4 regions of the Micromonospora sp. NPDC049836 genome follow, and region 4 is predicted to be linked to each of the others. Evidence: riboswitches for the same ligand, from Rfam matches in the RefSeq annotation. Region 4 holds a riboswitch; each other region holds the start of a gene.
What was found. Region 4 has a riboswitch for cyclic di-AMP ahead of ACIBPB_RS03055 (hypothetical protein). Riboswitches for the same ligand answer to the same signal wherever they lie in the genome.
Positions count from the first base shown of each region.

Region 1: linked by a shared signal. The riboswitch ahead of ACIBPB_RS29780 (transglycosylase family protein) and the one ahead of ACIBPB_RS03055 (hypothetical protein) in region 4 are both predicted to bind cyclic di-AMP.
Region 2: linked by a shared signal. The riboswitch ahead of ACIBPB_RS25215 (NlpC/P60 family protein) and the one ahead of ACIBPB_RS03055 (hypothetical protein) in region 4 are both predicted to bind cyclic di-AMP.
Region 3: linked by a shared signal. The riboswitch ahead of ACIBPB_RS17865 (C39 family peptidase) and the one ahead of ACIBPB_RS03055 (hypothetical protein) in region 4 are both predicted to bind cyclic di-AMP.

Region 1 covers NZ_JBITLH010000016.1:52,012-59,270, reverse strand. The annotation lists gene ACIBPB_RS29795 (winged helix-turn-helix transcriptional regulator) at 1-177, opposite strand, end outside; gene ACIBPB_RS29790 (LLM class flavin-dependent oxidoreductase) at 268-1,836, opposite strand; gene ACIBPB_RS29785 (glycoside hydrolase family 3 protein) at 2,005-3,840, shown strand; cyclic di-AMP (ydaO/yuaA leader) riboswitch at 4,027-4,200, shown strand; gene ACIBPB_RS29780 (transglycosylase family protein) at 4,197-4,853, shown strand; gene ACIBPB_RS29775 (YbaB/EbfC family nucleoid-associated protein) at 5,087-5,548, shown strand; gene ACIBPB_RS29770 (M4 family metallopeptidase) at 5,612-7,259, opposite strand, start outside.
Region 2 covers NZ_JBITLH010000010.1:156,984-164,242, forward strand. The annotation lists gene ACIBPB_RS25180 (helix-turn-helix domain-containing protein) at 1-840, shown strand, start outside; gene ACIBPB_RS25185 (hypothetical protein) at 940-1,539, shown strand; gene ACIBPB_RS25190 (hypothetical protein) at 1,562-1,840, shown strand; tRNA gene ACIBPB_RS25195 (tRNA-Gly) at 1,919-1,992, opposite strand; gene ACIBPB_RS25200 (zinc metalloprotease) at 2,239-3,222, shown strand; gene ACIBPB_RS25205 (pyridoxamine 5'-phosphate oxidase family protein) at 3,290-3,835, opposite strand; gene dcd (dCTP deaminase) at 3,914-4,492, shown strand; gene ACIBPB_RS25215 (NlpC/P60 family protein) at 4,548-5,582, opposite strand; cyclic di-AMP (ydaO/yuaA leader) riboswitch at 5,595-5,732, opposite strand; gene ACIBPB_RS25220 (N-acetylmuramoyl-L-alanine amidase) at 5,958-7,259, shown strand, end outside.
Region 3 covers NZ_JBITLH010000006.1:92,241-99,499, reverse strand. The annotation lists gene ACIBPB_RS17875 (CDP-glycerol glycerophosphotransferase family protein) at 1-1,346, shown strand, start outside; gene ACIBPB_RS17870 (alpha/beta fold hydrolase) at 1,363-2,115, opposite strand; gene ACIBPB_RS17865 (C39 family peptidase) at 2,240-3,085, opposite strand; cyclic di-AMP (ydaO/yuaA leader) riboswitch at 3,284-3,425, opposite strand; gene ACIBPB_RS17860 (hypothetical protein) at 3,747-4,520, opposite strand; gene ACIBPB_RS17855 (hypothetical protein) at 4,672-5,223, opposite strand; gene ACIBPB_RS17850 (acyltransferase family protein) at 5,361-6,563, opposite strand; gene ACIBPB_RS17845 (alpha-ketoglutarate-dependent dioxygenase AlkB) at 6,829-7,259, shown strand, end outside.
Region 4 covers NZ_JBITLH010000001.1:637,759-645,017, forward strand. The annotation lists gene ACIBPB_RS03025 (CsbD family protein) at 80-253, opposite strand; gene ACIBPB_RS03030 (heavy metal translocating P-type ATPase) at 352-2,604, opposite strand; gene ACIBPB_RS03035 (hypothetical protein) at 2,619-3,590, opposite strand; gene ACIBPB_RS03040 (heavy-metal-associated domain-containing protein) at 3,625-3,834, opposite strand; gene ACIBPB_RS03045 (metal-sensitive transcriptional regulator) at 3,985-4,284, shown strand; gene ACIBPB_RS03050 (SHOCT domain-containing protein) at 4,455-4,640, shown strand; cyclic di-AMP (ydaO/yuaA leader) riboswitch at 4,862-4,993, shown strand; gene ACIBPB_RS03055 (hypothetical protein) at 4,997-6,016, shown strand; gene ACIBPB_RS03060 (carbonic anhydrase) at 6,084-6,761, opposite strand; gene ACIBPB_RS03065 (helix-turn-helix transcriptional regulator) at 6,976-7,259, shown strand, end outside.

The DNA of each region.
Region 1 (7,259 bases), on a different contig from region 4:
GGCGGCCACCGGCTCGCTGACCCCGGCCCGGTGGGCGAAGTCGTCGAAGCGCCGGGTGCCCAGCGACGCCTCCCGCAGCAGCAGCAGCGTGGTCCGGTTGCCGACCACGTCCAGCGCCGCCGCGATCGAGCAGTTGGCGGTGGTCCAGGTGTCACGCCGGGCGAGCAGGTCCGTCATGCCGGCGACGCTACCCGAGCTGACTTAGGAAAACCAAAGCCAGCTACCTCACACCGGGAGAGGGGAATAGCGGCGGGGGAGACCCGCGGCTCAGAGCTGGCCCGCGAAGAAGCCGTACCGGGCGAGCGGCTCGACGATCTCCCGTTCCTCGTACGACAGGTGCGACAGCAGGGTGTCGGTGAGCAGGTCCACCGCCTCCTGCAGCGCGGTGAAGTCACCCGGGTGGTGGATCAACTCCACCAGGGCCCGGTCCACCCCCTCCACCACCTCGTGGATCACCACGTGCTCCTCGGTCAGCCGGTCCAGCACCGGGCCCAGCCCGGCGTCCGCGCGGCGCAGGTGCGGGAAGATCGAGTTGTCCTCGAGGCCGTGGTGCTGGGTCACCACCGTGCAGTACGCGGCGCAGTACGCCCCGAGCGTCCAGTTGTTCTGTCGCATGGTCATCTCGTTCAGCGCGGCCCGGGCCGCACCCGCCGAGACCGCCCCGCGCCGCACCTGTTCCAGCAGGTCACGCACCTGACCCAGCTCCTGCCGCAGGTGGTCGTGCACGTCCACCAGATGCTGGCCGGCCGCCTGCCCGCGCACCGTGTAGCGCTGGCCGGCCGGCGCCGGCGGGGCCGCCGGGCGGGCGCTCTCGTCCCAGAGCCGCCGCGCGCTCAGCCGTACCCCCGGATCGGGGGTGGGGGTGACCGCCAGCGCGGTCGTCTCCCCGGCCGCGACGGCCGCCCGCTCCTGGGTCACCGCCTCGGCGCGGTCGCCCGGCGCGGCCCGCTCGGCACCGACCAGCTCGCGCACGGCGGGCGCCACCTCCTGGCCGAACAGCTGGATCGCACGGGGGTCGTCGCTGCCGAGGATGAACGTGGCGATGCCGTGCTCCAGCGCGAGCCCGGCCAGCTCGTCGACCCACTGCTCGGGCGGTCCGGCCAGAAAACCCGTCGACGAGCGGGCGAAGCTGCCGTTGACGTTGAGCAGCCGGCGTACCGCCGCCGGCTCCCGCCCGGCGGCCTCGGCGCCCTCGTCGATGAGCGCGTTGAGGCCCGGCAACTCCGCCGGCCCCTTCGGCAGGTACGACAGCGACGGCAACCAGCCGTCCGCGGCCCGCCCGACCAGCCGCAGCATCCGGGGCTTGTACGCGCCGACCCAGATCTGCACCGGGTGCGCCGGGGCGGGGCCGCGCTTCGCGCCGACCACCCGGTAGTGCTCACCCTCGACCCGGACCATGCCGCGCCGCTCGGTGTCCCACACCTCGCGGATCACCCGGATCGCCTCGTCCAGGGCGGCCACCGCCTGCCCCGGGCTGAGCCGCCGGCCGCCGGCTGCCTCGATCGCCTCCCAGAACGCCCCGGCGCCCAGCCCCAGCTCGATCCGGCCGTCGGTGAGCAGATCCAGGCTGGCCACGCTGCGGGCCAGCACCACCGGCTGGCGCAGCGGCAGGTTCAGCACGTTGCCGGCCAGCCGGACCCGGCTGGTCGCGGCGGCCACGAACGAGATCAGCGTCCAGGTGTCCAGGAAGCCCGGCTGGTAGGGGTGGTCCTGGAAGGTGACCAGGTCCAGCCCGCTCTGCTCGCAGAGCTTGGCCAGCGCCACCACCTGCTCCGGCCGCCCGGCCCCGGGGGTGAGGAAGCCGCCGAAGTGCAGTTCGTGTCCGTGGTCGGTCATGTCCGTCCCGCCGCCTCGTGCCGATCTTGTGCCAACCCCGCTCACGGTAGTCCGCCGGGGCGCCGGTCCGTCCGCCGGTTCCGGAACCCAAACGGATCGTTCACAGTGAATGGCTGCCGGCATAGGCTGCCGGTGAACGGCCCAGTGTTCCTCCGGAAGGAGCGACCCGTGATCCGTCACCGCCACCGCGCCCGCCCGCTCGCCCTCGCCCTGTTCCTGTGCGCGGTCACCGCGTTGGCCGGGCCGGTGCCGGCCGGCGCCGCCGCCCTGCCGTACCAGGACCCGTCGCTGCCCGTCGCCACCCGCGTCGCCGACCTGCTGTCCCGGATGACGCTCGACGAGAAGATCGGCCAGATGACCCAGGCCGAACGCGGCTCGGTCACCGCCGCCGACCTCACCACCTACCGACTCGGCTCGATCCTCTCCGGCGGCGGCTCGGCGCCCACCCCGAACACCGCCACGGCGTGGGCCGACATGTACGACGGCTTCCAGCGGGGCGCGCTCGCCACGCCGCTGGGCATCCCGATGATCTACGGGGTGGACGCCGTGCACGGCCACAACAACGTGTACGGCGCGACCATCTTCCCGCACAACATCGGGCTCGGGGCCACCCGCGACCCCGCCCTGGTGCAGCAGATCGGCCAGGCCGTCGCCGAGGAGATCGCCGGCACCGGGGTGGACTGGGACTTCGCCCCCTGCCTCTGCGTCGCCCGCAACGATCGGTGGGGCCGCACGTACGAGTCGTTCGGCGAGACCCCGGACCTGCCGTCGAGCCTGTCCACACTGGTCACCGGCCTGCAGGGCGTCAACCTCGGCGGGCCGACCTCGGTGCTCGCCACCGCCAAGCACTACGTCGGCGACGGCGGCACCACCGGCGGCGACGACCAGGGTGACACCGTGCTCAGCGAGGCCGACCTGCGGGCCATCCACCTGCCGCCGTTCCAGGCCGCCGTGCAGCGCGGCGTGGGCTCGGTGATGATCTCCTACAGCAGCTGGAACGGGGTGAAGCTGCACGGCAACCAGTACCTGATCAGCACCGTCCTCAAGGGAGAGCTCGGCTTCTCCGGCTTCGTCGTCTCGGACTGGAACGGCATCGACCAGATCGACGGCGCCGCCGGATTCACCGCGGCCGAGGTCAGCGCCGCGATCAACGCGGGCATCGACATGGTGATGGTGCCCACGGCCTGGAAGACGTTCCTGAGCACGCTGCGCGCCGAGGTGCAGAACGGGCACGTGCCGATGAGCCGGATCGACGACGCCAACCGGCGCATCCTCACCAAGAAGTTCGAGCTGGGGCTCTTCGAGCGGCCGTACACCGACCGGAGCTGGACCCCGACCGTGGGCAGCGCGACGCACCGGGCACTGGCCCGGCAGGCGGTACGCCAGTCCCAGGTGCTGCTGAAGAACGCCGGTGGCGTGCTGCCGCTGGCCCGGGACAACAACAAGATCTTCGTGGCCGGCAAGAGCGCCGACAACATCGGCAACGCCAGCGGTGGCTGGACCATCTCCTGGCAGGGCTCGTCGGGCCCGGTCACCCCCGGCACCAGCATCCTGCAGGGCATCCGCTCCGCCGTGGGTCCGACCACGACGGTCACCTACAACCAGCGGGGCACCGGCATCGACCGCACCTACCGGGCCGCGATCGCGGTGGTCGGGGAGACGCCGTACGCCGAGGGGCAGGGCGACCGGACCAGCGGCATGAGCCTGGACCGCGACGACCTGCGCACCATCGCCACGCTGCGCAACGCCGGCGTGCCGGTGATCGTGGTGCTGGTCTCCGGCCGGCCGCTGGACATCGCCGCCGAACTGCCCAGGTGGGACACGCTGCTGGCCGCGTGGCTGCCCGGCACCGAGGGCGCCGGCGTTGCCGATGTCCTCTTCGGCGGGTACGCACCGACCGGGAAACTGCCGATGACCTGGATGAACTCGGTCAGCCAGCAGCCGATCAACGCCGGCGACGGGCAGGTCCCGCTCTTCCCGCAGGGATTCGGCCTGACGTACTGACGGGACGCGCGCGGGCCGACGTGGACGGTCACTGTGGGTGATGGCGTCGCGTTGTAGGGCACGTCGGCCCCGCCCGCAACCCGGGGCGTCCGCCCGTCGCTCGGCCGGGTGAAGAACTTCACAAGAAGTGGGCGATCGTCCGAAACCATTCCTAACGTCGTATCCGTTCGCGATCGCGGACACCACGGGCCGGCAACGCCTAATCCCGCCGCCGGCCCGGTGGTACCTGGACCTCAGGCGGGAGCGGGGGACCCACACGTTCCTCGGTGCTCGACACCTCGGGGTGAAGCCGCCCACCGGCGGCCGGGCTCCTCGGCCCGAACCCGACAGCTCACCTCGTCGGCGTGGAGGAAACCATGGCAACTGAACATCTCGCCCGTCATCGTCGCGCCGGCGCCCGCCGGATCGCCGTCGGCGCGCTCGTCGCCGGCGCGGCCACCGGCGCCGCGGCCCTGCTCGGGCCCGCCGCGCCGGCCAGCGCGTCCAGCGTGAACTGGGACGCCATCGCACAGTGCGAGTCCGGCGGCAACTGGCACATCAACACCGGCAACGGCTACTACGGCGGGCTCCAGTTCTCCCGGGGCACCTGGAACGGCTACGGCGGGCAGAAGTACGCCAGTCGCGCCGACCTGGCCAGCCGCGGCGAGCAGATCGCCGTCGCCGAGAAGGTGCTCCGCGGGCAGGGCATCGGCGCCTGGCCGGTCTGCGGCAAGAAGGGCGGCTCGACGAAGCACTACGCCGCCAAGGACTCGGGCTCGACCCGGTCGCCGAAGAAGGCCACCGGCAAGAAGTCCGCGCGTGGGGACCAGCCGGCCACCCGCAGCCACCGGCGCACCGCGCCGAGCACCGGCGCCACCGGCGGCTACCTGGTGCGCCCCGGCGACACCCTCTCCGAGATCGCCGAGGCGAAGGACGTCGCCGGCGGGTGGCACGCCCTCTACGCCCGCAACCGGGACGTGGTCGGCACCGACCCCGGCCTGATCTTCCCGGGCCAGCGGCTGCGCCTGCGCTGACCCGGCCGGCGGCCGCCGGGCCACCGGATCGGCCCACCGCTCCCCCCACGAACGCCCGGCCGGGTCTCCGGCCGGGCGTTCGGCTCCCCGGCGGCCGGCGCGACACGCCGGTGCCGGCCGGGTCCGGGCTGATCGGGTGCCGGCGTACGGCTCGCGGCGGTGCGTGCCGCCGTGGTGTCGGTGCTGGTTGCTATCGTCACGGTGCTCCGGAAAGACGTGAAGAAAGCGCGGTTATGACCAACGACCCGTTCTCCGCGGCCGCGAGCCTGGACGAGTTGCTCACCCGGACCCAGCAGACGCTGTCCGCGATGCGCTCGCGGGCCGTCGAGCACGCCGACGGCGACCCGGCGGAACTGCTGCGCGCGGAGGGCGCCGCGGCCGGCGGCCGGGTCCGGGCGGTGGCCGTCCAGGGTGGCCGGTTGGAGTCGGTGACGGTCGATCCGGCGCTGGCCGACGAGGGGTGGGAGACCGTCTGCCGGCACGTCGTGGCCGCGGTCAACGCCGCGCTCGCCGGGCTCGACGCCCGGGTCGCCGCCTCCGCCCAGGCCGACGTGGACGCCCTCGCCGCGCGGCTCGGCGACCCGCCCGAGCGCTCGGCGCGGCGGATGGAGCTGTTCGGCCGGGCGATGGAGGGCGCGGCGGCCCGGCTCAACCGCGACCCGGGTCGGCAGACGCGCACCCGCCGCCCGGCCTGATCCCCGACGTGACGCAGCGGCCGGCCGTCGGGAGGACGACGACCGGCCGCTGACAGGTGTCGGTCAGCTCAGGTTGAGCGCCGTGTCGTCCACGACGAAGGAGGTCTGCAGGGAGCTGTCCTCCACGCCGGTGAACGAGATGGTGGCGGTGGTGCCGGCCAGCGACGAGACGTCGAAGGAGCGCTGGACGTAACCGGTCGCCTTGTTGAGGTTGGAGTAGGTGGCCAGGGTGGTGCTACCGGCCTTCACGGTCAGCTTGTCGTACGCGGTGCTCGTGGTGGACTCCGCGCTGTCGATGTGCAGCCAGAAGGTCAGCGTCGCCCGGCAACCCGCCGGGATCGTCACCGACTGCGACAGCGTGTCGGTGTGCGACGAGCCGTAGCCGTCCAGCCAGGCCTTGTACGAGCCGCTGTGCGCGGCCTGCCCGGAGTCGGTGGTGATGACCCCGGAGCTCGCCGACCAGTTCACGTTGCCGGACTCGAAGCCGGGGTTGACCAGCTTCTGGCCGGAGCAGCCGCCCGGCGCCGGGGTGGTGGTGCTCGGCGTCGGCGTGGGGGTGCCGCTGGAGCAGGTCGGCTCACCGGACTGCGCCGGCACGCTGACCGCGGTCCAGGCCGCCTTCACGGCGTTGAACTGGGTGCAGCTGCTCGGGTAGAGGTTCTTCGCCGCCTGCAGCGTCCAGACCCGGTACTTCAGGTACGACGACGACGAGGTCTTCAGCAGCATCGCGTTGTACATGATCTTGATGGCGGTCTGGATCCCGAGGCCGGTGACCGTGCTGCCGTTGCAGGTGGAGCTGGTCGGCTGGCCGTTGGTCGGGTTGCTGCCGTTGGCGAGCAGGTAGAACCAGTGGTTGCCCGGGCCGGCCGCGGCGTGCACCTCGGTGCTCGGGATGCTGCTGGAGTAGCAGTTCGGGTCGCCGAGCGCCGACGGGTTGTACATGTTGCGGATCGGGCCGCTGCCCACCAGGTTGACCTTCTCGCCGACCAGGAAGTCCGGCGCGTCGTAGCTGGCCGGCTCGTTGGCGTACCACTCGGTGGCCGCGCCGAACGTGTCGGCGACGAACTCCTGGGTGCCGCCGCCGGAGATGCCGCCCGGGGTGTGGTCGTCGATGCCGTGGCCGATCTCGTGCGCGACCACGTCCAGCGAGCCGATCCAGCCGCCGGCGGTGTTCTTGCCGATCTGGACCTGGGTGCCGTCGTAGTAGGCGTTCTGGTCGTTCAGGCCGACCCGGATCGGCCAGTAGCCGCCGTTGCCGTCGGCGCCGTTGCGGCCGAGCCACGCGGAGAGCATCTTGCCCTCGGTCTGCGCGCCGAAGAACGCGTCGACGCAGCCGGTCTCCTTGTTGGACGCGGTGCCGTTGCCCCACACGTCGTCCGAGCCGCTGAACGTGGTGTTGTTGGCGGCGTCCTGGCAGACCAGGCTGGTGTGGCTCGGGTCCTTCAGCGAGTAGGTGCTGCCGGACAGGGTGGTGGTCAGGGTGACCGGCCCGTTCCACGCGCCGGTGCCGCTGCCCGCCATGACGTGTTCCTGGGTCCGCAGCACCTTGCCGGTACGGGCGTCGACGTCCACGGTGAGCCGGCTCGGCCCGTCCGCGCTGGTGCCGCGCACGGTGGTCTCCCAGGCCAGCGCCGGCTGCGCGCCGAGGGTGTAGACGACCAGCGTGCTGCCCTCGACGGAGCTGACCGTCTTGAGCTGGGCGCGGGCGGTC
Region 2 (7,259 bases), on a different contig from region 4:
CCCGATCAGGTCGGCCTGCCCGTCACGGGTAACCGGCGGGTGCCGGGCCTGCGCCGGGCGGAAGTGGCCCTCCTCGCCGGGATCAGCCCCGACTACTACCTCCGGCTCGAGCAGGGCCGCGACCGGCACCCCTCGCCGCAGGTGCTGGAAGCCCTCGCTCGCGTCTTCGGGCTCGACCCGACCGGAACCGCGTACCTGCTCTCCCTCACCGAACAGTCCCCGGCGCGGGCCCGCCGGCGGCCGCGCGAGACCGTCCCGGAAGGCATCCGGAAACTCCTGGTGTCCCTGCACCTGCCGGCTTTCGTCGAGGGCCGCTATCTCGACGTGCTGGACGCCAACCCGCTCGCCACCGCGCTCTCGCCCCGGCTCGCCCCAGGGGAGAACCGTCTTCGCGCGGTCTTCCTCGACCCGGCCGAACAAGCCCTCTACCTGGACTGGGACGACACGACCGCCCGGCTCGTCGCCGGCTTCCGCCGCTCCGTCGGGACCGACACCAACGACCCCAGGTTCGTCGAACTCGTCGGGGAACTCTCCCGCGCCAGCGAACGGTTCCGGACCCTGTGGGCGCGGCACGACGTCCAGGCCCAGCAGAACTGGCCGGTTGCCATCGATCATCCCCTCGTCGGGCCGCTCACCCTCAACCGCGCGAAGCTCATCGTCGGCGACACCGCGCAGACTCTCGCCCTTGCCGTCTTCCACCCGGACCCGGGCACCGACAGCGCCGACAAGCTCGCCCTGCTCGCCTCCTACGCGGCCTCCGCACCGGCCGGCGAAGCGCCCCACCGCCGCCCGCACCGGCCGTGGGCCTCTCGCGGACTGGACGCGGACCGCTCCCCGTAACGGCAGCGCGGAAAACAAGTGCGGTTGGCGGGCAGCGGGAACCGCGACGTGACGATCCCCGTCAGAGAGCCGACGGTTTCACGGTCGGGAGGGTGCTGGATGCGTCGCAAGGTGGTCGTCGTGGTTGTCGCCGGAATGCTCACCGGTATCGCGGGCAGCGCTGCGGGCTGCGCCCGCAGCGCTGCCGGTACGGCGGTGACCAGCTCTCCCGTCAGCGTGGCTCCGGTTGGCGACCGGCCGGCCGGTGCCACGGAGGCCGAGGTCTACGCAGCGGTGTTGCGCAGGTATCTCGGCACGCCTGCGGAGAACTCCTTCCCCGCGCGGACCTTCAAGACCGTCTACGTGCTCGATCAGGCCCATCCGGACGCGGGAGATCCTCGCGGGAAGCACGAGCGGGGCACTCTCCTCGCCCCGAGCATCCAGCAGCAGGTAACGGCCTCCCTGGCGGCGGTGGCACAGGTGACGTTCATCGACGACCGGAACGCAGTGACCGAGACGAAGGACGGCTGCGCACAGGTCAAGGACGGCGGCATCCTGATCACGCTGGGCACGGTGACCGGCGACGGCCAGCAGGCGCAGGTCCCGATCAGCGGCTTTGTCGCCTGCCTCGGCGCCACCTGGCTGACCTACGTGGTGCAGAACCGACCCGGTACCGGGTGGCGGGTGACGGGCACGACCGGCCCGAGTGCAATCTCGTAAACCCGACCTCGATATGGCCCGAATGGGGTACGACTCGCCGCAAGCCGCGTCGATCTACCAGCACGCCACGGCGGATGCCGACCGGGGCATCGCCCAGGCGCTGCACGAGGCGGTGCGCGTCGACCGGAAGAAGACCAAGAAGAGAGCGAAGACCAAGGGGAAGACAATGGACAGTTGGATCATCCGCTTCTGGACCAGGAACCCGGACGGCATGGGTGGCAGACAGGATGACCAACAGTCCACGACGGGCACCGACCACGACAGCCAGGAGGAGCCGCCGGAACAACCGGCCGGGCCATAACGGCAGGCCACGGGATCGTTGACCTCGGAAACCCGAAGGCCCTGGCCGGGACTCGCGTCCTGATCAGGGCCTTCGTGCTGGAGCGGGTGACGGGAATCGAACCCGCACTGTCAGCTTGGGAAGCTGATGTTCTGCCATTGAACTACACCCGCAGGCGGCACCACTGTACCTGAGGTCACCTCCCCCGTGCACCCAGGTACCCCCGTGGCGGCGGCACGCCGGTCCGGCAACCGTCCCGACATCGTCCCGCAACGCCCGGCCAGGTCCGGGCCGCAAGAAGTTGCCCCACGGCAACATATGGTCATTCTCAAATCCGTCGATCGGTTGTAACGTCTCCTCCACGTTCTCCGACACGGCGTGACATACCCCCTGTCATGCCGCCAGAAAGAGGTGGGCTCATGGGCCTTCGCCCCAACCTGCTGACCCGGCGTACCGCCGGCGTCGCGTCGACGACCCTCGCGCTGCTGCTCAGCACCGCCGCGGTCGGCGTCGTCCCCGCAGCCTCGGCCTTCTCGGCCGCCCCGTCCGGCTCCTGCGCCGAGCCGGCCGACTCGCACTCGAACGCCCGCGTCGCCAAGGGTGGGCACGCCAAACTGGACCCGAACGAGCTGACCGCCAAGCAGGTCCGTGACCGCGAGGCCGACCTCGCCGCCGCGCTGCGCGAGCGGGCCAACTTCCGGGCCGGCGCCGCGGCCACCCCGCTGGCCACCGTGACCATCCCGGTCGTCGTGCACGTCATCCAGCGGGACAGCACCCGGGCCGGTGGCAACATCCCGGACTCGATGGTGACCCAGCAGATCTCGGTACTGAACACGGCGTACAGCGGCGGCACCGGCGGCGCCGCGACCGCCTTCAGCTTCCAGCTCACCAAGGTGCACCACGTCACCAACGCCGCCTGGTACCCGATCGTCGAGGGCTCCTCGGCGGAGCGGCAGATGAAGACCTCGCTGCGCGAGGGCGGCAAGAACACGCTCAACCTCTACCTGGGCGAGCTGAGCGACGACCTGCTCGGCTGGGCCACCTTCCCGCAGCGGAAGCTGAACAGCATGGACGGCGTGGTCGCGCTGAGCGAGTCGCTGCCGGGCGGCACCGCCACCAACTACAACCAGGGCGACACCGGCACCCACGAGGTGGGCCACTGGCTGAACCTCTACCACACCTTCCAGGGCGGCTGCTCGGGCTCGGGTGACAGCGTCTCCGACACCCCGGCCGAGGCCTCGCCGGCCTTCGAGTGCCCGACCGGCCGGGACACCTGCACCGCCACCGGCCAGGACCCGATCACCAACTTCATGGACTACACCTACGACTCGTGCATGTACCAGTTCACCGCTGGTCAGGCGAGCCGGATGCTGACCGCGTGGAACGCGTACCGCGCGGCCTGACCACTCCCACACCACACGCCGGTGCCGGCTCCGTCCTCGGACGGGGCCGGCACCGGCGTGTCGGGGGTCAGGCGGCCGAGCGGCGGGTGTCGAAGCCGTGCCGGCCGCGCCGACCGTCGGCCGCCAGCACGGTACGGCGGGCGGGGCGCGCGGCCGTCGGGTCGAGCCAGACCCGCACCTGCGGCCGGCCGGCGCTCGGCGGGCTCGCCTGGTCGCGCCGGGTCAGCATCGCCACGTCGACGCTGAACTCGAAGAGCCGCCAGTCGACCTGCGGGGCGGCCCGGCCGAGGGCGGCCAGCCGGGCCACGGTCGCCGGGTCGTCCACCACGCGGGCCCGGCCGGCCACGTACGCCTCGTCGTCGCTCTCCTCCGGCGGGAAGGAGTGCAGCGCGTAGCGGCCGTCGCGTTCGAGGTCGCGGCGCTTGGGCGAGTCGATGACGAAGCAGTAGAGCCCGTCGTCGGTGATCACCGGCGAGACCGGGTGGACCCGGGGCCCACCGTCGGCGCGGACGGTGGCGAGGTAGCCGAAACCCGGCCCGTACTGCTGCAGGAGAAGGCGGATCTCGTCGGCGAGGCGGGGCTCGTCGGCGGCGAATTCGGACCAGGAAGCCATGCGGACATTCTATCGAACAGGTGTACGAAGATGTAGTCCGACACGCAGGTCACCCGTACGGGTCGCTAAGGTGTTCCGATGCTGCTCTCCGACCGGGATCTGGTCTCCGAGATCAAGGCAGGCACGCTGGCGTTGGAGCCGTTCGAGCCCACGCTGGTGCAACCATCCAGCATCGACGTACGCCTGGACCGGCTCTTCCGGGTGTTCAACAACCACCTCTACACGCACATCGACCCGTCGATCCAGCAGGACGACCTGACGTCGATGGTGGAGGTGCCCGAGGGCGAGCCGTTCGTGCTGCATCCGGGCGAGTTCGTGCTCGCCTCGACGCTCGAGGTCATCTCGCTCGGCGACCAGCTCGCCGGCCGGCTGGAGGGCAAGTCGAGCCTGGGCCGGCTCGGGCTGCTCACCCACTCGACGGCGGGCTTCATCGACCCGGGCTTCTCCGGGCACGTCACGCTGGAACTCTCCAACGTGGCGAACCTGCCGATCACCCTCTGGCCCGGCATGAAGATCGGCCAGCTCTGCATCTTCCGGCTCTCCTCGCCGGCCGAGCACCCGTACGGCTCGGCGGTGTACGGGTCGCGCTACCAGGGGCAGCGCGGGCCGACCCCGAGCCGGTCCTGGCAGAACTGGCGGGTCTGGCCGACCCGCTGACCGCACCCCGCGCCGGTGCGGCGGGACCCCCGCAGGAGGGGCCCCGCCGTACCCGTCAGCCGGGGCGGCCGTAGCTGTTGATCTGGCCGTCGTCGACCCGTTTCATCGTGATGGGCTTGCCGGACTGGGAGGCGTGCACCACCCAGCCGTTGCCCACGTACATCCCGACGTGGTGCAGGTCGCTGTAGTAGAAGACCAGGTCGCCGGGGCGCAGCTGGCTGCGGCTCACCCGGGCGGTGACGTCGTGCTGCTGGCGGGCGTTGTGCGGCAGCGAGACGCCGGCCTTGGCCCAGGCCGCCATGGTGAGGCCGGAGCAGTCGTAGTGGTCCGGGCCGGCGGTACCCCAGACATAGATCTTGCCGATCTGGGCGCAGGCGAACTTGACCGCCACCCCGGCGGGGCCGCCCGGGTAGCCGGCGGGGCAGGGCGCCGGGCGCAGCGGGCCGCCGCCGCCGTTGCCGTAGACCTTCAGCCGCAGCTTCTGCAGCCGGACGATCTCGGCGTCGATCTGCTTCTTCTTCGCGGCGAGCTGGGCCTCGGTGCGGGCCAGCTTGGTGATCATCTCGTCCAGCGGCCGCTTCTTGGCGGCCAACTGGTCGCGCAGGTCGGCGACGGCCTGCACCTGCTGCTGCTGACGGTGCGCGAAGCGGTCGAGCATTTCCAGGCTGTCGACCACCTCACCCGGCGAGCGGCTGCCCAGCAGCGCGTTCACGGTGGAGATGGAGTTGCCCTTGTACGCGTTGGCGGCCAGCCCACCGACCTGCCCGAGGGCGCGGTCGACCTGGGCCTGCAACGGGGCGATCTGCTTGGCCAGCGCGGCGGCCTGCGCGCGCTTGGCGGTGAGGTCCTCGCGGGTGGCGTTGACCTGTTCGATGATCGGTTCGAGCTTGTTCCAGTCCCGGTCGATCTGGGCTTCGATCTCGGCGACCGAGGGGTCGGCATGGGCCGCCGTGGCGCCGCCGGTCAGGATGACGGCGGTGCCGGCCAGGGCGGCGAGGGCGGTGGTGCAGCGGGACCAGCGTGAACGCGGCGCAGCCGTCGACCGGTCGTCCGACCGGATCGACGGTGGCCGCGGGGCATGGTGTGCCACCGGGCTCCGTACTCCTTCTGTCCGACCGCCTACCGGGTTAGCTGACGGGTTCGGGCGGGAAGGGAGCCGCCCTACCGCAGCGTGGCTGCGGATTCACCCCGGTTACCTGGTTCCCCGGCTCGCCCGGAGGCGACTCGGCGGTGTCCGACCGTCACCGTCCGGGTTGGGCGATGAGACTCGCGGCCGACGATTGACCAGAGTAGAGATCGCCGTTATCGATCCGCAACCCGAGACGCCGTGACACTCCGTACGTGATTGGCCGGTCACCCGAAGAATTTTTTCAGTGTGGATTACCTGAGGGAAAGGTATTGACCACGGACCGGGTCCGGAGTGAGGGTGAGGACGCAGTGACCCCCATCCCTGTCTGGAGGTTCGATGCACCTCTCACCCCCACCGTCGGGCAGACGGATACTGCTGGCCGCGGCCGTCGCGGCAGCCACCGCCCTCGCCACCACCGGCCCGGTCTCCGCCGCGCCGGCCGACACCGACACCAGCGACCGGCAGCAGCAGTACGCCGCCGCGGCCGACGCGTACGGCGTGCCGCAGAGCGTCCTGCTCGGCGTCTCATATCTGGAGTCCCGCTGGGACACCCACCCGGGCCAGCCCAGCACCAGCGGCGGCTACGGGCCGATGCACCTGACCGACGCCGAGCAGGTCGCCTCCACCCCGTCCAGCGCGCACGTGGACTCCGACGAGGACCCGCGCGGCGACGACTCCCGCCCGCTCACCCTCGACCCGGCCACCGCCGCCGCGCCCACCGGCGACGTGCTGCCCCGGGCGTCCCTGCAGACGCTCGACACCGCCGCGGCGCTCACCGGCCTCGCCGAGGAGACGCTGCGCACCGACGCCGCCGCCAACATCCGGGGCGGGGCGGCGCTGCTGGCCTCGTACCAGAAGGCACTGGGTGGGCCGGTCGGCGCCGGCAGCGACCCGGCGGCCTGGTACGGCGCGGTGGCCCGCTACTCCGGCGCGGACACCGAGGACGCCGCGGCGGCCTTCGCCGACGAGGTCTACGACCAACTCGGCCAGGGCGCCAGCCGGACCACCGACGACGGCCAGCGGGTGACCCTCGCCGCCACCGCGCTGACACCTGACGAGTCCGGCCTGCACAAGCTGGGGCTGCGCCGCGCCGAGCGGCCGGACGGGCTGGAGTGCCCGGTCCGGCTCGCCTGCGAGTGGATCCCGGCCCCCTACGAGCAGTACGGCCCGGGCGCCGGCGACTACGGCAACTACGACCTCGCCAACCGGCCGGCCCAGCAGAAGATCGAGTACATCGTCATCCACGACACCGAGGGCTACTTCGGCCCGAGCGTGAAGCTGGTGCAGGACCCGACCTACCTCGGCTGGCACTACACGCTGCGCTCGGTGGACGGCTACGTGGCCCAGCACATCAAGGCCAAGAACGTCGGCTGGCACGCCGGCAACTGGTACGTCAACGCCAAGTCCATCGGCATCGAGCACGAGGGCTTCGCCGGTCACGGCACCTGGTACACCGAGGCGATGTACCGGGCCTCGGCCAAGCTGGTCCGCCACCTGGCCCTGCGCTTCCAGATCCCGCTGGACCGGCAGCACATCATCGGCCACGACAACGTGCCCGGCATCCTGCCCGGCAACGTCGCCGGGATGCACTGGGACCCGGGTCCGTACTGGGACTGGTCGCACTACTTCGACCTGATG
Region 3 (7,259 bases), on a different contig from region 4:
CCCCGCTGGTCGCCGCCCGGCTCGGCGACGCGCTGCTCGGGCTGCTCGCGGCGGTGGCGCTGGCCGCCGCCCTGGCGCTGCCGGCCTGGCTGGCGCTGGTGGCCGCGCTGCTGGTCGCGGTGGGCTGCGGCGCGGTCGGGCTGGACCTGGCCCGGCGCCGGTTCCGCCCGCCGGCCGGGGGTGGCCCGGTGGGCCGGGCGCTGCGCCGGCACCAGCCCGAGTTCCTGCTGCACTTCTCCGCCCCGCCCGGCTCCGAGTACCAGGTCACCATGTGGCTGCCGTACCTGGAGCGGATCGGCCGGCCGTTCCTGGTGGTGGTGCGGGAGCCGGAGTTCCTGCGGACCGTCGCCGCGGCCACCCGGGCGCCGGTGGTCTACTGCCCCAGCCACAAGACCCTGGACGAGGCGCTGGTGCCGAGCCTGCGGGTGGCCTTCTACGTCAACCACGGCGCGAAGAACAGCCACTGCATCCGGTTCCACCAGCTCACCCACGTGCAGCTGCACCACGGCGACAGCGACAAGGCGCCCAGCGCCAACCCGGTCTCGGCGATCTTCGACAAGATCTTCGTGGCCGGCCAGGCCGCGATCGACCGGTACGCCCGGGCCGGCGTGGAGATCCCCGCCGAGAAGTTCGTCGTGGTGGGCCGCCCCCAGGTCGAGGCCATCGAGGTACGCCGGGAGCCGGTGCCGGCCGACCCGACGGTGCTCTACACCCCCACCTGGACCGGGCACCACGCCGACGCCAACTACTGCTCGCTGCCGGTGGCCGAGACGGTGCTCCGCCGGCTGCTGGACCGGGGCGCCACGGTGATCCTGCGCGCCCACCCGTACACCAACCAGGACCCGGCCTCGGCGCGACAGCTGGCCCGGCTCACCGAACTGCTCGCCGCCGACCGGGCGAAGACCGGCCGGGCGCACCGGTGGGGCGCCGCCGCGAGCCGGGAGCTGAGCCTCACCGAGTGCGTGAACCGCGCCGACGTGCTGATCTCGGACGTCTCCGGGGTCATCTCCGACTGGCTCTACTCGGGCAAGCCGTACGCGGTCACCGACATGGGCGCGGACGGGGACCGGTTCGTCGAGCGGTTCCCGCTGGCCGGGTCGGGCTACGTGCTGCGCCGGGACATGTCCAACGTGGACGAGGTGCTCACCGACCTGCTGGAGACCGACCCGAAGGCGGCGGCCCGCTGGGCGACCCGGAGCCGCTACCTGGGGGACTTCCCCGCCGAGTCGTACGCCGAGGCGTTCCTCGAGGCGGCCCGCCGGGAGCTCGACCACCGCTGGCAGCCGCCCGCGCCGCGCGCCGCCGACCCGGTGGCCCCGGACGGCGCGCCGCACCCGGCGGGCTGACCGGCCCGCCCGCGTCTCAGCGGTACGGGTCGAGCAGGGCGAGCACCGCTTCCGGGTCCTCGACGTGCGCGTTGTGACCGAGCCCGGGCAGGGTGGCCACCGGCACGCCCAACTCCTTGAGCTGGGCGTCGGAGACCATCGGGTCCCGCTCGCCGCGGGCCAGCAGGACCGGCACGTCGGTCGCCGCGAGCAGCGCCGGCAGTCGGGGCTCCCCCACCGCGAAGGCGGCCGGATCCATGGCCAGCCGCCAGCGGCCGTCGTCCTGCCGCAGCCCGGCGTCGACGACCGGGTGGTCCGGGGCGAAGAGCCCGGTCAGGCCGGCCACCCGCAGGTAGCGGCGGGCCGCCTCGTCCCGGCTGCTGAACCAGGTCACCGGCCGTTCGGCCAGCTCGCGGGCCTTGTCCAGCTCGGCCGGGGACCAGACCGCCTTGATGCCCAGCCCGACCACGGCGTCCACCGGCAGCCGGCGGGCCCGGGCGGCGAGGGCCAGCGCCACCACCCCGCCCAGCGAGTGGCCCAGCACGACCAGCCGGTCCCGGGGGCCGAGCCGCTCGGCGACCGGACCCAGCCCTTCCATCAGCCGCTGGGCGAGGGCGCCGAAGGAGTACGCCGGCAGCGGCGGGGACCAGCCGTGCCCGGCCAGGTCGGGGGCGAGCCAGCGACCCGCCCAGCGGCCCTCCAGCAGCGGCGCCCAGGGCAGCCAGACCGCCCCGGTGGCGCCCATGCCGTGCAGCAACAGCAGGTGGCGGGTACCCGTCGCGTCGCCCATAGCGCGCAGTGTGCCACCGGACCGACGCGACGCGCGAGAGGCCGGCGCCCGGGCCCGGCGTGGCCGGCGCAACGGCGGCGGGCCCCGGCGAAGCGCCGGGGCCCGCCGTCGGGCACGGGAGCGGTCAGGCGGAGTAGCCCCGGCTGGCCGCCCAGTTCGCCAGGTCGATGGTGCTCAGCCAGTACTCGGGCAGCGCCGGGTTCGCCGAGTCGGCGATCCGCACGGTCCGGCCGTCGTTCCGGTAGCCGATCACCGCGATGTAGTGGCCGCCGGGGAACGAGTGCCAGCCGCCGTCGGTGTCGACGGCGTCGCCGGCCACGTTGACCACCACACCCCGGCCGGCGGTGACGGCCTTGACCACGTCCGCCTGGAGCTGGTCCATCTCGGCGGGGCTCGCCGAGCCGCCGAACATGTGGGTCCGGTACGGGTTGCCCTTGACCATCTGGTTCAAGCCGCGGGTGGTGTCCTCGGCGGAGTTGGTGCCGCCCTCGGTGGTGCCCAGCGGACCGGCCATGGCCTCCTGGGTGGTCTCGACGCCGCTCGCGCTGAGCGCGTTGCGCACCGCGGCCGGGCCGCAGTTCCAGTACGTGTTCTGCGCCTGGTAGCGGTACTTCAGGACCTTGGTCGACGGGGGCTTCGGCTTCGCCGCGCGGGTGGTGAGGTCCGGGTCGGCCGAGGCCGCGGTCTTCGCCCGGGCCGAGGGCGACGGCGACGTGCTCGGCGAGGTGGACGGGGACGGGATGGCGACCCGGGCCTCGCCGCGGGTGGCGACGTCACCGAGCCGGGACTCGAGTTCGGCGACCGCGGCGCGGTGCTCCTGGCGGGCCGGGGCGTCTTCGGTGGTGGCGACGGCGGCGGTGCCGCCGGCCAGCACCAGCGCGGCGGCCGAGCCGGCGATGATCTGGTACGGGCGTTCGGTCGCCAGCCTGCGCAGCTGACGCTTCACATGGTGCTTCACTGTTTCCTCCACGGGACCGGAGCGGCACACGCCGGCCCGACGCGCGGAGGAACTCACGCGCGTTGCGGGGCGGGATGCCGCGGGACGGGGGACGCCCGGTGAGCCGGGCTTCGGGGGGCGGGCCGGACTGTCTCGCGGGTCAGGCGAGCGGCGGCACCGCGACGCCGTGGAGGCGCGGGGAGGATCGGGGGGTGATGGGCACGAGGATGGAACTCCTTCCGTGGCCGCCTACCGGGTTAGCTGACGGATTCGGGCGGGAAGTACGCCCTACCGCGGCCGTGGCGCGCGGATTCACCCCGGTGTTGCCTTTGGGTCCCCGGTTCGTGCGAGCACGATTAGGCGGGTCGGCACGGCGTCGCCACTCGCGATCGAAAACCGCACCGGACGCGCCGACATTACCGACAGGTACGCCGCATGCCAAGCGCCCCCACCTGCGTAAACGTCGAACATCATGACGCTGAGCGGAACAGGTCGGCACTGACGTCACTCAATGGGACGAGAGGCCCGGCCGGAACCGACGGGCGGCAACCGGACATCCGGTGCCGGCCGGCCCGCATTCACGGCGACCGAACGCGTGCACTGGGCCCGATGACCGATTCCGCGCCGCGGTGACCGGCCTCACCAAAATCCGGTAACAATTCGGCCCACCCGCGCATTCAACCCACCCGCGCATTCAGCCCACCCGCGCCGGGCGCCAGCGGGCGGCCCGGCCGGCGGCGGCCGGCACCACGGCCGGACTCGGCGTCCCGCGCGCGGCGGAGCGTACCGGGGCGGGCCGCAACGCCTCGGCGGCCGCGTACGCCTCCCCGGCCAGGGCCCGCGCCGCGTCGGCGGCCAGCTCGGCGTCCCGCCACGCCTGCCGCTCCCGCTCGCCGGCCGCCCGCCAGCGGGCCAGCCGGCCGTCGCGGACCACCCGGGCCAGGACGATCTCCTGCTCGGCCGGGTGCCGGCGCGGATCCCAGCCGTTGCGGCCGGCCAGCGCGTCGGCGAGCTGCCGGGCGCTCAGGTCACCCCGCCAGTGCGCCGCCATCGCGGCGCGGTGCAGCCAGCGCTCCCGGGCCGCGTACTCGGCCGGCGTGCGGGGCGTGCAGGGCTCGGCCAGCACCGCGGCGCCGGCGAGCCGCCGGGCGGCCGCCTCGGCCTCGTCGTACGCCCGCCAGGCCCGGTCGGCCTCGTCGTGGGCGGCCAGCCACCGGGCGCGCCGCCGGCGGCTGGTCCGGGCCGCCCCGCCGGCGGCCACCGCCACCTCGTCGGCGTACCGGCGCAGGTCGGCGAGGCGGGTCGCCGCCTCGGCGGCCGGGTCGGGGACCGGCTCGTCCGGGCCGTCCCGCTCGGGGCGGGCCACCAGCGCGGCGAGCACCCCGAGCGCGAGCACGAGCAGGGCGGTCCAGATGGCGGCGGCCTCCGGGACCTCGGTCAGGAAGTGGTAGAGGACGGTCTGCTCCATGGTCGGCACCTCACGGACGGGTCGTGGTGGAGAGGGCCGCACCGCCGACGGGGCGGGCGCCACCGGAGGGCGCCACCGGCCGGCCGTCGGGCGGGTGCGGGGCGAGGTTCGCAGGGGTACGGCGGGCGCGGGCCGACGGCCCGCACAGCGGTCAGCCGGCGGGCGGGGCGCGGGGGCCGACGGTCGCCGGGGCCGGCCCGGCCGGAGCCAGCTGCCGCTCGGCCGGCCGGGGCACCGCCCGCCCGGCCGGCGCGGCCGCCGGACCACCGGTCGGCAGGTCGGCGACGGCAGCGCCGTCGGCGGGCGTGCCGCTGGCGGCACCCGGGCGGGCCAGGGCGAGAGTGGCGGACGTACCGCCGGCGGCAGCCGGGCGGGCCGGGACCAGGGCGGCGGACGTGCCGCCGGCGGCAGCCGGGCGGATCAGGGCGAGGTCGGCGGGCGCGGGCCGGAGAACCGGGCCGGCCCCGAGCTGCCCGAGCCGGGCGGGCGAGCCGATCCGGTCGGAGTCCTCGGCCGGGCCGGCGGGACCGGCCGGGGCGTCGACGACGCCGGTGTCGGTGGCCGCCCGGGCGGTCGCGGCCGCACCGACGGGGAGGGTGGCCGCGCCCAGCGCACACGCCACGACCACGGCCAGGGTGGCCAGCATGCGGGCGGTCCAGCGCGTCACCCACCACACGGGACAGGTGAGCGCGATCGCCGGCACGGCTCCACGCTACCGTCGATCCGGCCAGGTCGCACGGGCCGCGGGCGTGTCGCCCGCCCACGATCAGCCCACCGGCCAGGGTGGACCCGGGACCACGGTCCGGCACGCCACCCGGCCCCGGAGGCGGGCCGGACGGCTCAGCCCGGGTCGCGCCGCCCGGCGTACTCGACAGGGCGGCCCGGGGCGGCGGGATCCTCGACCGACCCGGCGGCGGCCGATCTCGGGGCGGGCACGGACGGCGCCGGCGCGGCGGCGGACGGCGGGCGGCGGCGCCGCGCCGGGCCGAGACGGCGCATCATCGGCAGCTCCACCCAGCGGTGCAGGGCCCCGGCGAGCAGCAGGGTGAGCAGCAGGAACCCCAGGACCACCAGCGGGCCCCGCCACCCGGGCAGCCCGGTGCCCCAGTCGCCGGTGAGCCGCAGCACGGTCCGCATCACCAGCACGTGCACCAGGTAGAAGGCGAAGGAGACCTCACCGAGCCAGACCATCGAGCGGGACCGCCACGGCGTCCACCGGCCGCGCACGTCGGCGTCGGCGGCGGCGGCGATGACCAGCAGGTACGCCGCCGCGAGCAGGGCCGCCCAGAACTCGGCGCGGATCCACAGCGCGGCGACCACCCAGGTGGCGACGAAGAGCCCGCTGGCCACCGTGAGGTTCGGCCCGCGCCAGCGCCCCCGGCGCAGCAGTTCGGCGGCGGCCACCCCCATCCAGAACTCGAACGACCGGGTCACCGGGAAGATCTGGGTGAACCACCAGCGGCTCTCCTCGGGCACCAGCAGCTGGCCGGGCCAGAGGGCCAGGATGAGCAGCGGCACCGCGACCACCACCGCCCACAGCAACCCGGTACGGGCCCGACGCAGCCACGGCAGCACCAGCGGCAGGCAGAGGTAGAAGGCCAGTTCGCAGGAGAGCGACCAGCTCACGTTGTTGACGCTGTAGAAGTAGCCGTCGAACGGGAGCCAGGCCTGCACCAGGAAGAGGTTCGCCACCGCGGCCCACGGCAGGACCGGGTCGGCGAGCCAGAACGCCACGGCCAGTGCCGCCACGAAGGTCACCACGTGGTTCGGGTAGATCTTGGCGAACCGCCGGCGCAGGAAGACCCGGCGGCGCTCCCCGTCCCGATAGGACCAGACCAGCACGAATCCACTGAGGATGAAGAAGAACTCCACCCCGGAGAGGCCGAGGCTGAACGCCTTGTTCACCACGACCTTGAGGTCGGGCTCGGCGATGATCTGCATGGTGCCGACGTGGAAGCCGAACACCAGCAGCGCGGCGATCCAGCGCAGCCCGGTCAGCGACGGCAGGCGGGGGGCGCGGGTGGCGGCCGGGGAACTGGTCATGCCGGGTACCCGGCCGTCCGGACGGTCACCTGCACGTCTCCTCCTCGCACGGCTCGTCGGCGGGCGGCTCCGGGGAGCCACCCCGACGGCGCCCGCGGGTCGACGCCGCCGCCGGGCACCCTACCCGGTTCCGCCGGCCCGCCACCGGGCCGCGTGCCGCCGGCCGGCTGGCGCCCGAGCCGGCACCACCCCGCCATCCGTCGTACGCCTGTTCGATTCACGGGGTACGATCGGCGGCGTGTCCGACACCGCGTACCAGCCCTCGATGCTCGACGTCGCCGAGCAGGGCCCCGCTCTGGGGCCGCTCGCCGGCGGGCCGCGCCGGCACGAGCTGAGCCGGGGCGCCTGGGTCGACCACCTGCCCGGCTGGGTGAGCGGCTCCGACGCCGTGCTCGACACGCTGCTGCACGACGTGCCGTGGCGGGCCGAGCGCCGCACCATGTACGACAGCGAGGTCGACGTGCCCCGCCTGCTCTGCTGGTACGGCGCCGGCCGGCCGCTGCCCCACCCGCTGCTCACCGCCGCCCGGGACGCGCTGACCCGGCACTACGCACCCGAGCTGGGTGAGGCGTTCGTCACCGCGGGCATGTGCCTCTACCGGGACGGCCGGGACAGCGTGGCCTGGCACGGTGACACCCTCGGCCGGTCCGCGCACGTCGACACCATGGTGGCGATCGTGTCGTTCGGCTCGCCCCG
Region 4 (7,259 bases):
GCGGGCGCCGGACAGGCGGTCCGCGCGCAGCGCGCCGGGCCGGCGAGGTGCCGGCCCGGCGTCGCGGTAGTGGCGTTGGTCAGCTCTTGAAGGCGTCCTTGATCTTCTCACCGGCCTGCTTGAGGTCGGCCTTGGACTGGTCGTTGCGGCCCTCGGCCTCGAGGCGCTCGTTGTCGGTCGCCCGGCCGACGCCCTCCTTCACCTTGCCGGCGGTGTTCTCGGTCGCGTTGCCGATCTTGTCGTCGTAACCCATCGGAACCTCCACTCAGCATTACGTCCTGACGAGATGGAGGTACCCCGTCGCCGGTCGGCTCAACCACGGCCGCTCACCGAGGGTGAACGGACCCCGGCTCAGCCGACCGGTCGGAAGCCGCGCAGCCGGAGGCTGTTGGCCACCACGAAGACCGACGAGAAGGCCATCGCGGCGCCGGCGATCATCGGGTTGAGCAGGCCGGCGGCGGCCAGCGGCAGGGCGGCCAGGTTGTAGGCGAAGGCCCAGAACAGGTTGCCCTTGATGATGGCCAGCGTGCGCCGGGAGAGCCGGATGGCGTCCACCGCCGCCATCAGGTCGCCCCGGACCAGGGTCAGATCGGACGCCTCGATCGCCACATCGGTGCCGGTGCCCATGGCCAGTCCGAGGTCGGCCTGGGCGAGCGCGGCCGCGTCGTTGACGCCGTCACCGACCATGGCCACCGTCCGACCCTGCGCCTGGAGCCGGCGCACCGCGTCGACCTTGTCGGCGGGCAGCACCTCGGCGATCACCTGGTCGATGCCGACCTCGGCGGCCACCGCCTGCGCCACGGTGGCGTTGTCGCCGGTGAGCAGCACCGGGGTCAGCCCGAGCTCGCGCAGCCGGCCGACCGCCGCGCGGCTGGTCGGCTTGACCGCGTCGGCCACCGCGAGCACGCCGCGGGCCCGGCCGTCCCAGCCGGCCAGGACCGCCGTCCGCCCGGCGGCCGCCGCATCGGTCGCCGCCCGCGCGATCTCCTCGGGTACGTCGAGTCCGCGCTCGCGCAGCAGCCGCAGCCGCCCGACCACCACCTCCCGGCCCTCGACGGTCCCGGTGACGCCGAGCCCTTCCGCGTTGGCGAAGCCGCCGACCGCCGGCAGGGCGCCCCGCTCGGCGGCGCCGTCGGCGACGGCCCGGGCGATGGGGTGCTCGGAGGCGGCCTCCAGCGCCCCGGCCAGCCGGAGCAGTTCGTCGGCGTCCTGGCCGGTCGCCGGCAGCACGTCGACCAGGGTCATCCGGCCGGTGGTGACGGTGCCGGTCTTGTCCAGCACGACGGTGTCCACCCGGCGGGTCGACTCCAGCACCTCCGGCCCCTTGATCAGGATGCCGAGCTGGGCGCCGCGTCCGGTGCCGACCAGCAGCGCGGTCGGGGTGGCCAGGCCGAGGGCACACGGGCAGGCGATGATCAGCACGGCCACCGCGGCGGTGAACGCGGCGGTCGCCCCTCCGCCGGTGCCGAGCCACCAGCCGAGGGTGCCCACCGCCAGGGCGATCACGATCGGCACGAACACCCCGGAGATCCGGTCGGCGAGCCGCTGCACGGCCGCCTTGCCGGTCTGCGCCTGCTCGACGAGCCGGGCCATCTGGGCAAGCTGGGTGTCCGCGCCGACCCGGGTGGCCCGGACCACCAGCCGGCCCCCGGCGTTGACGGTGGCGCCCACGACGGCGGCGCCCGGCCCGACCTCCACCGGCACCGACTCGCCGGTGAGCATGCTGGCGTCGACGGCGGAGGTGCCGTCCTCGACCACGCCGTCGGTGGCGACCTTCTCGCCGGGGCGGACCACGAACCGGTCCCCGACGGCGAGCTGGTCCACCGGGATCCGGGTCTCCCGGTCGCCGCGCAGCACCGCGACGTCCTTGACGCCCAGTTCCAGCAGGGCGCGCAGGGCCGCGCCGGCGGTCCGCTTCGAGCGGGCCTCGAAGTAGCGGCCGGCGAGGAGGAAGACGGTCACGCCGGCCGCCGCCTCCAGGTAGATGTTGCCGGCCCCGCCGCCGCGGCTGATGTCGAATTCGAACGGGTGCACCATCCCGGGCATCCCGGCGTCGCCGAGGAAGAGCGCCCAGAGCGACCAGCCGAACGCGGCCAGCGTGCCGAGCGAGACCAGGGTGTCCATGGTCGCGGCGCCGTGCCGGAGGTTGATCGCGGCGGCCCGGTGGAACGGCAGCCCGCCGTAGACCACGACCGGGGCGGCCAGGGTCAGCGACAGCCACTGCCAGTAGTCGAACTGCCAGGCCGGGACCATGGCGAGCACGATCACCGGCACGGTCAGCACGGCCGACACCCACAGCCGGGTACGCAGCCCGCGCAGCTCGTCCACCGGCGCGGCCGCCTCGGCGGCGGCCTGCGCGGGCGGCGGCGGTACGACGGCCGTGTAGCCGGTCTTCTCCACGGTGGCGATCAGGTCCGCCGGGGTGATCTGGTCGGCGTACCGAACGGTGGCCTTCTCGGTGGCGTAGTTGACGGTCGCCTCGACGCCGTCCATCCGGTTGAGCTTCTTCTCGATCCGGGCGGCGCAGGAGGCGCAGGTCATCCCGCCGATCGCCAGCTCGATCCGGTTCGGCGCGACCGGCAGCGACTTCGCGGTCGAGGTCATCGCGGCACCTCCTGTCAGCTGTGTCCGTGCCCGGGGGCGCCGTGTCCGGCGTCCGGGGTGGGTGTGGTCGGGGTGGCCGGCGCAGCCGGCGGCGGGACGTCACCGGCCACCACCGTGAACTCGGCGGTGTGCACCGCGTCGTCGTGCCGGAAGTCCAGGTAGAGACGGTACGTGCCGATCGAGGGCAGCTCGGTGGTGAAGCTCACCGCCGGTCCGGCCGGGGTCTGCCCGTCGCCGGGCGCGCCCTCCGGGTGCACGTGCAGGTACGCCAGGTCGCCCTGGCGCAGCGCGACCAGGTGCCCGTACGCCCCGAGGTAGGGCTGGAGGTCGGTGACCGGGCGGCCGTCCCGGGTCACGGTCAGGGTGAGCCGGCCGGCCTGGCCGGGCTGTGGCGTGCCGGCCAGCGTGACGGTGTAGCCGTCGACGGTGCTGCTGGTCGCGGGGGCGGGCAGCGGGTGCTCCACCAGCGGGCCGGGGACGGTCACGTCGACGCCGAGCGTCAGCGGCTCGCCGCCGGTCGGGGTGAAGTCCGCGAACGCCCGCCAGACGCCGGGCCCGGCGAGCGGCGAGGCGACCCGCCAGGTGCCGTCGCCGGTCAGTTCGGGGTGCACGTGCCGGAAGCCGGAGAGGTCGCGGCGGGCGACGATCAGGTGCATCCGCTTGTCGTGCGCGACGTCGTAGCGGGTGACCGGCCGGCCGTCCGGGCCGGTGATCCGGAAGGCGAACTCGCCGGTGGGGGCGTTCACCGGTTGCAGCGTGTAGCCGCGGTCGGCGACGAGCAGCCCGCCGGGCAGGTGGTCGGTGGACGGGTCGGCGTGGCCGTCACCGTGGTCGGCCGCGGTGGGGTCGTGCGCGGGGTCGGTGGCGTCGTGGCGGGTCTCGGCGGCGGGCGCGACGGGGCCGGTCAGGTGACCGACCCCGTACGCCGCGCCGAACACCGCCGCGAGGCCGAGGGCGAAGCCGCTCAGCTTCGTCGCCGTGTTCATCGGGGTACCTCGGTTTCTCGGGGTCCGCCGGCCGTCACGCCGGGACGAGGTCGTAACCGGCCTCGTCCACGGCGGCGCGGACGGCGTCCGGGTCCAGTGGGCTCTCGCTGCTGACGGTGACCCGGCCGGTGGCCAGGTCGACCTGGACGTCGGTGACGCCCGGGATCGCGCTCACCTCGGTGCTGACCGAGTTGACGCAGTGCCCGCAGGTCATGCCCTGCACCTGGTACGTGGTGGTGACCATGTCGAAACTCCTTCCCGCACCCCCATCCTATACCCCCCAGGGGTAGGAGAGGGATGGACCGGCGCGTCCGGGCCGTTACCGATACCCGGTGTGGGTATGCCCACGACCGGACCGTACCATACCCCCGAGGGGTACGCTATCCTCGACGTCATGACCGCACCGACGACCCCGACCCGGGGCTACACCGCCAGCAAGGATCAGCTGCTCGCGCGGCTCCGCCGCATCGAGGGCCAGGTCCGCGGCATCGAGAAGATGGTCGAGGACGACCGCTACTGCATCGACGTGCTGACCCAGATCTCGGCGATCCAGGCCGCCCTGGACAAGGTCGGCCTCGGCCTGCTCGACGGCCACGCCCGGCACTGCATGCACGAGGGCGCCGCCGAGGGGCGCGCCGACGAGATGGCGACCGAGATGATGGCCGCCGTCGGCCGGCTGATGAAGCGGGGCTGAGTCGGGACTTCCGGCCCCGATCCCGGGCCTCCTGGCCCGCCCGCCGGGGCCCCGGCCCGCCGTACCGTCGAGGTGGCGACCGGAGCCGGCGTCACCTCGCCGGACCGGCCGACCCTCGGTACAGACGGGAGGGCGGCCAGATGATGTGGAACGGCCCGATGATGGGCTTGATGTGGATCTGGTCCCTGCTGGGGCTGGTGGTGCTCGGCGCGCTGGTGTGGCTGGGGTTCCGGCTCACCGATCCGGCGGGTGCCGCGCGCGCCTCCGCGGCGGCCCGGCGCATCCTCGACGAGCGGTACGCCCGGGGCGAGATCGACGAGGAGGAGTACCGCCGCCGCCGTGCCGGCCTCGCCTGACGCCCGTCCCCGCTGCGGTGCCATGCGCGCCCCGGACGGCGCGGTGGAACACCTTCCGGCATGACGACACTCCGTAGCGTGACGACGGATGTCAAACGCGACGCTGGTCACGCAGGGCCACGACGAAATAGGGCTTCTGGTCGGCTTCCGGACGTAGATCCCCGCCCGGACTCTCAGGTAACCTCGCTGCCGGTCACCGCTGAAGGCGCGAACCGGCGCCTGCGGTACCGCCGCCCAATCGCCCGCGGGCGAGCCGGGGAACCAGGTACATGGGGTGAGTCCGCGTCAGCGGTAGGGGCCGCTTCCGTCCCGAACCCGTCAGCTAACCCGGTCGGCGGCCGACGGAAGGGAAGACTGTGACGGCACCCCTGCGCCGCTGGATCACACCGCTGGTGACCGTGCTCGCCGCGCTCGCCATCGTCGCCGGCCCCACCCCGGCCCTGGCCGCGCCCGCCACCCCCACCCCCTCGGGGCACGAGGAGGACGACGACCCGCCGCTCATCACCGAGGCGATCGAGTCGGCGAACCGGCAGTACGTCCAGGCGAAGACCAAGCTGGCGAAGTCGCAGCAACGCCAGCGCCAGCTGGCCGGCGAGGTGAAGGCGGCGCAGGACGAGCTGGAGGCGCTGCGGCCCCAGGTCAGCGCCATCGCCGCGCAGTCCTACCGGACCGGCCGGATCGGTGCCATGGCGATGCTGCTGGAGAGCCGGTCGCCGGACTCGTTCGTGCAGCGCGCCGCCGGCCTGGACGAGCTGAACCTGGTCAACGCGCAGAAGCTCGCCGCGATCAACACCGCCAAGACCCGGGCCGAGCAGGCCAAGCTCGCGCTCGACGCCGAGGTGCGCGAGCAGCAGAAGCTGACCAACGCGATGGCCCGGGAGAAGGCCGCGGCGGAGAAGGCGCTGAAGCTGGTCGGCGGGCTCGGCTTCACCGGCGGCCTGGTCTCGGCCACCTCCCGGGTGGCCGCGATCGGCCCGGGCCGGACCGCCGACGGCGACTGGAAGTCCGAGTCGTGCAGCGAGAACGACCCGACCACCTCCGGCTGCATCACCCCGCGCACCCTGCACGCCTACAAGGAGGTCAAGAAGGCCGGCTTCAACCGCTTCGTGGGCTGCTACCGCCCCGGCGGGCCGTGGGAGCACCCCAAGGGCCGGGCCTGCGACTGGTCGCTGCAGAAGAGCGGCTTCTCCCCCTGGCACAACAACGACATGCGGATGTACGGCAACAACGTGGCCGCGTTCCTGATCCGCAACGCCGACCGGCTCGGCATCTACTACGTCATCTGGAACCGGCAGATCTGGTTCCCGGCGACGGGCTGGAAGTCGTACAGCGGGCCGTCCAACCACACCGACCACGTGCACATGTCGCTGCTCTGAGTCCGTACGCGCCGAACGGGCCGTCCCCGCGACCACGCGGGACGGCCCGTTCGTCTGTTCGGGGGCGTCAGCCGGCGACGGCGGTGGGCGCCGGACCGGCGGCGCCGACCGGCGCGGGCACGGCCCGGCCGGGAGCACCCGCCGGCACCTCCGCCACGGTGCGCACCTCGCCCGCGCCGAGCCGGTACGACATGCCGACCACCGCGCAGCGCCCGGCGGCCACCCGCTCGGCGAGCACCGCCGAGTTGGCGACCAGGGCCTCCACGGTCTGCGCGATGTGGATGTCGACGATCCCGTCGATGTCCGTCACGCCCTCCCGCAGCGCCCGGCGCAGGCTCGGCACCACCGCGTCCACCACGGCGCCGAGGTGACCGGGCGGGGTGGCGCCGGTGGCCGTGGCCTCCCGGGCCGCCTGCACCGCGCCGCAGGAGTCGTGGCCGAGCACCACCACCAGCGGCGTGCCCAGCACGGTGACCGCGTACTCGACGCTGCCGAGGACCTCGGGGCCGGTGGTGTGGCCGGCGGTCCGGACCACGAAGAGGTCGCCGAGCCCGCGATCGAAGATGATCTCGGCGGCGAGCCGGGAGTCGGAGCAGCCGACGATCACCGCGAACGGGTGCTGCCCGTCGGCGACGAGCGCCCGGTGGTCGGCGTCCTGATTCGGGTGCCGGGGGGCGCCGGTGACGAACCGGTTGTTCCCGGCCTGCAGCTCGGCGAGCGCTCGCTCAGGAGTGGTCGGCGTCAATACACTCACCTCATCCTCGGCGCAAAAGACCTGGTCAGCCCGGCCGGCGGCAGAGGCGGCCTCGCCGACCACAGTCACACGCAGCCGAACGCCCGTCAAGGTATACGTGATACAGACTTCATACGTCCGGAGGTACTTGACCGGCCGCCGCGACGCGTCCACGCCGCCCGTCCCGGTCGCCCGACGGCCCGGATCGGCGCCGCCGGGCCCTACCATGACCACCATGTCGACCACACCTGGCGCGCCCGGGAGCGCCCGGAACTGGACCTTCCTCACCAACCACGGGCACGTCCTGCTGGCCATCGCGCGCAACCCCACCGCCCGGCTCCGCGACGTCGCCGACGAGGTGGGGGTGACCGAACGGGCCGCCCAGGCGATCGTCACCGACCTGGAGGCCGGCGGCTACCTGCGCCGCACCCGGGTGGGCCGGCGCAACGAGTACACGATCGACCCGAGCGGCCACTTCCGGCACCCGGCCGAGGCCGACCAGCAGGTCGG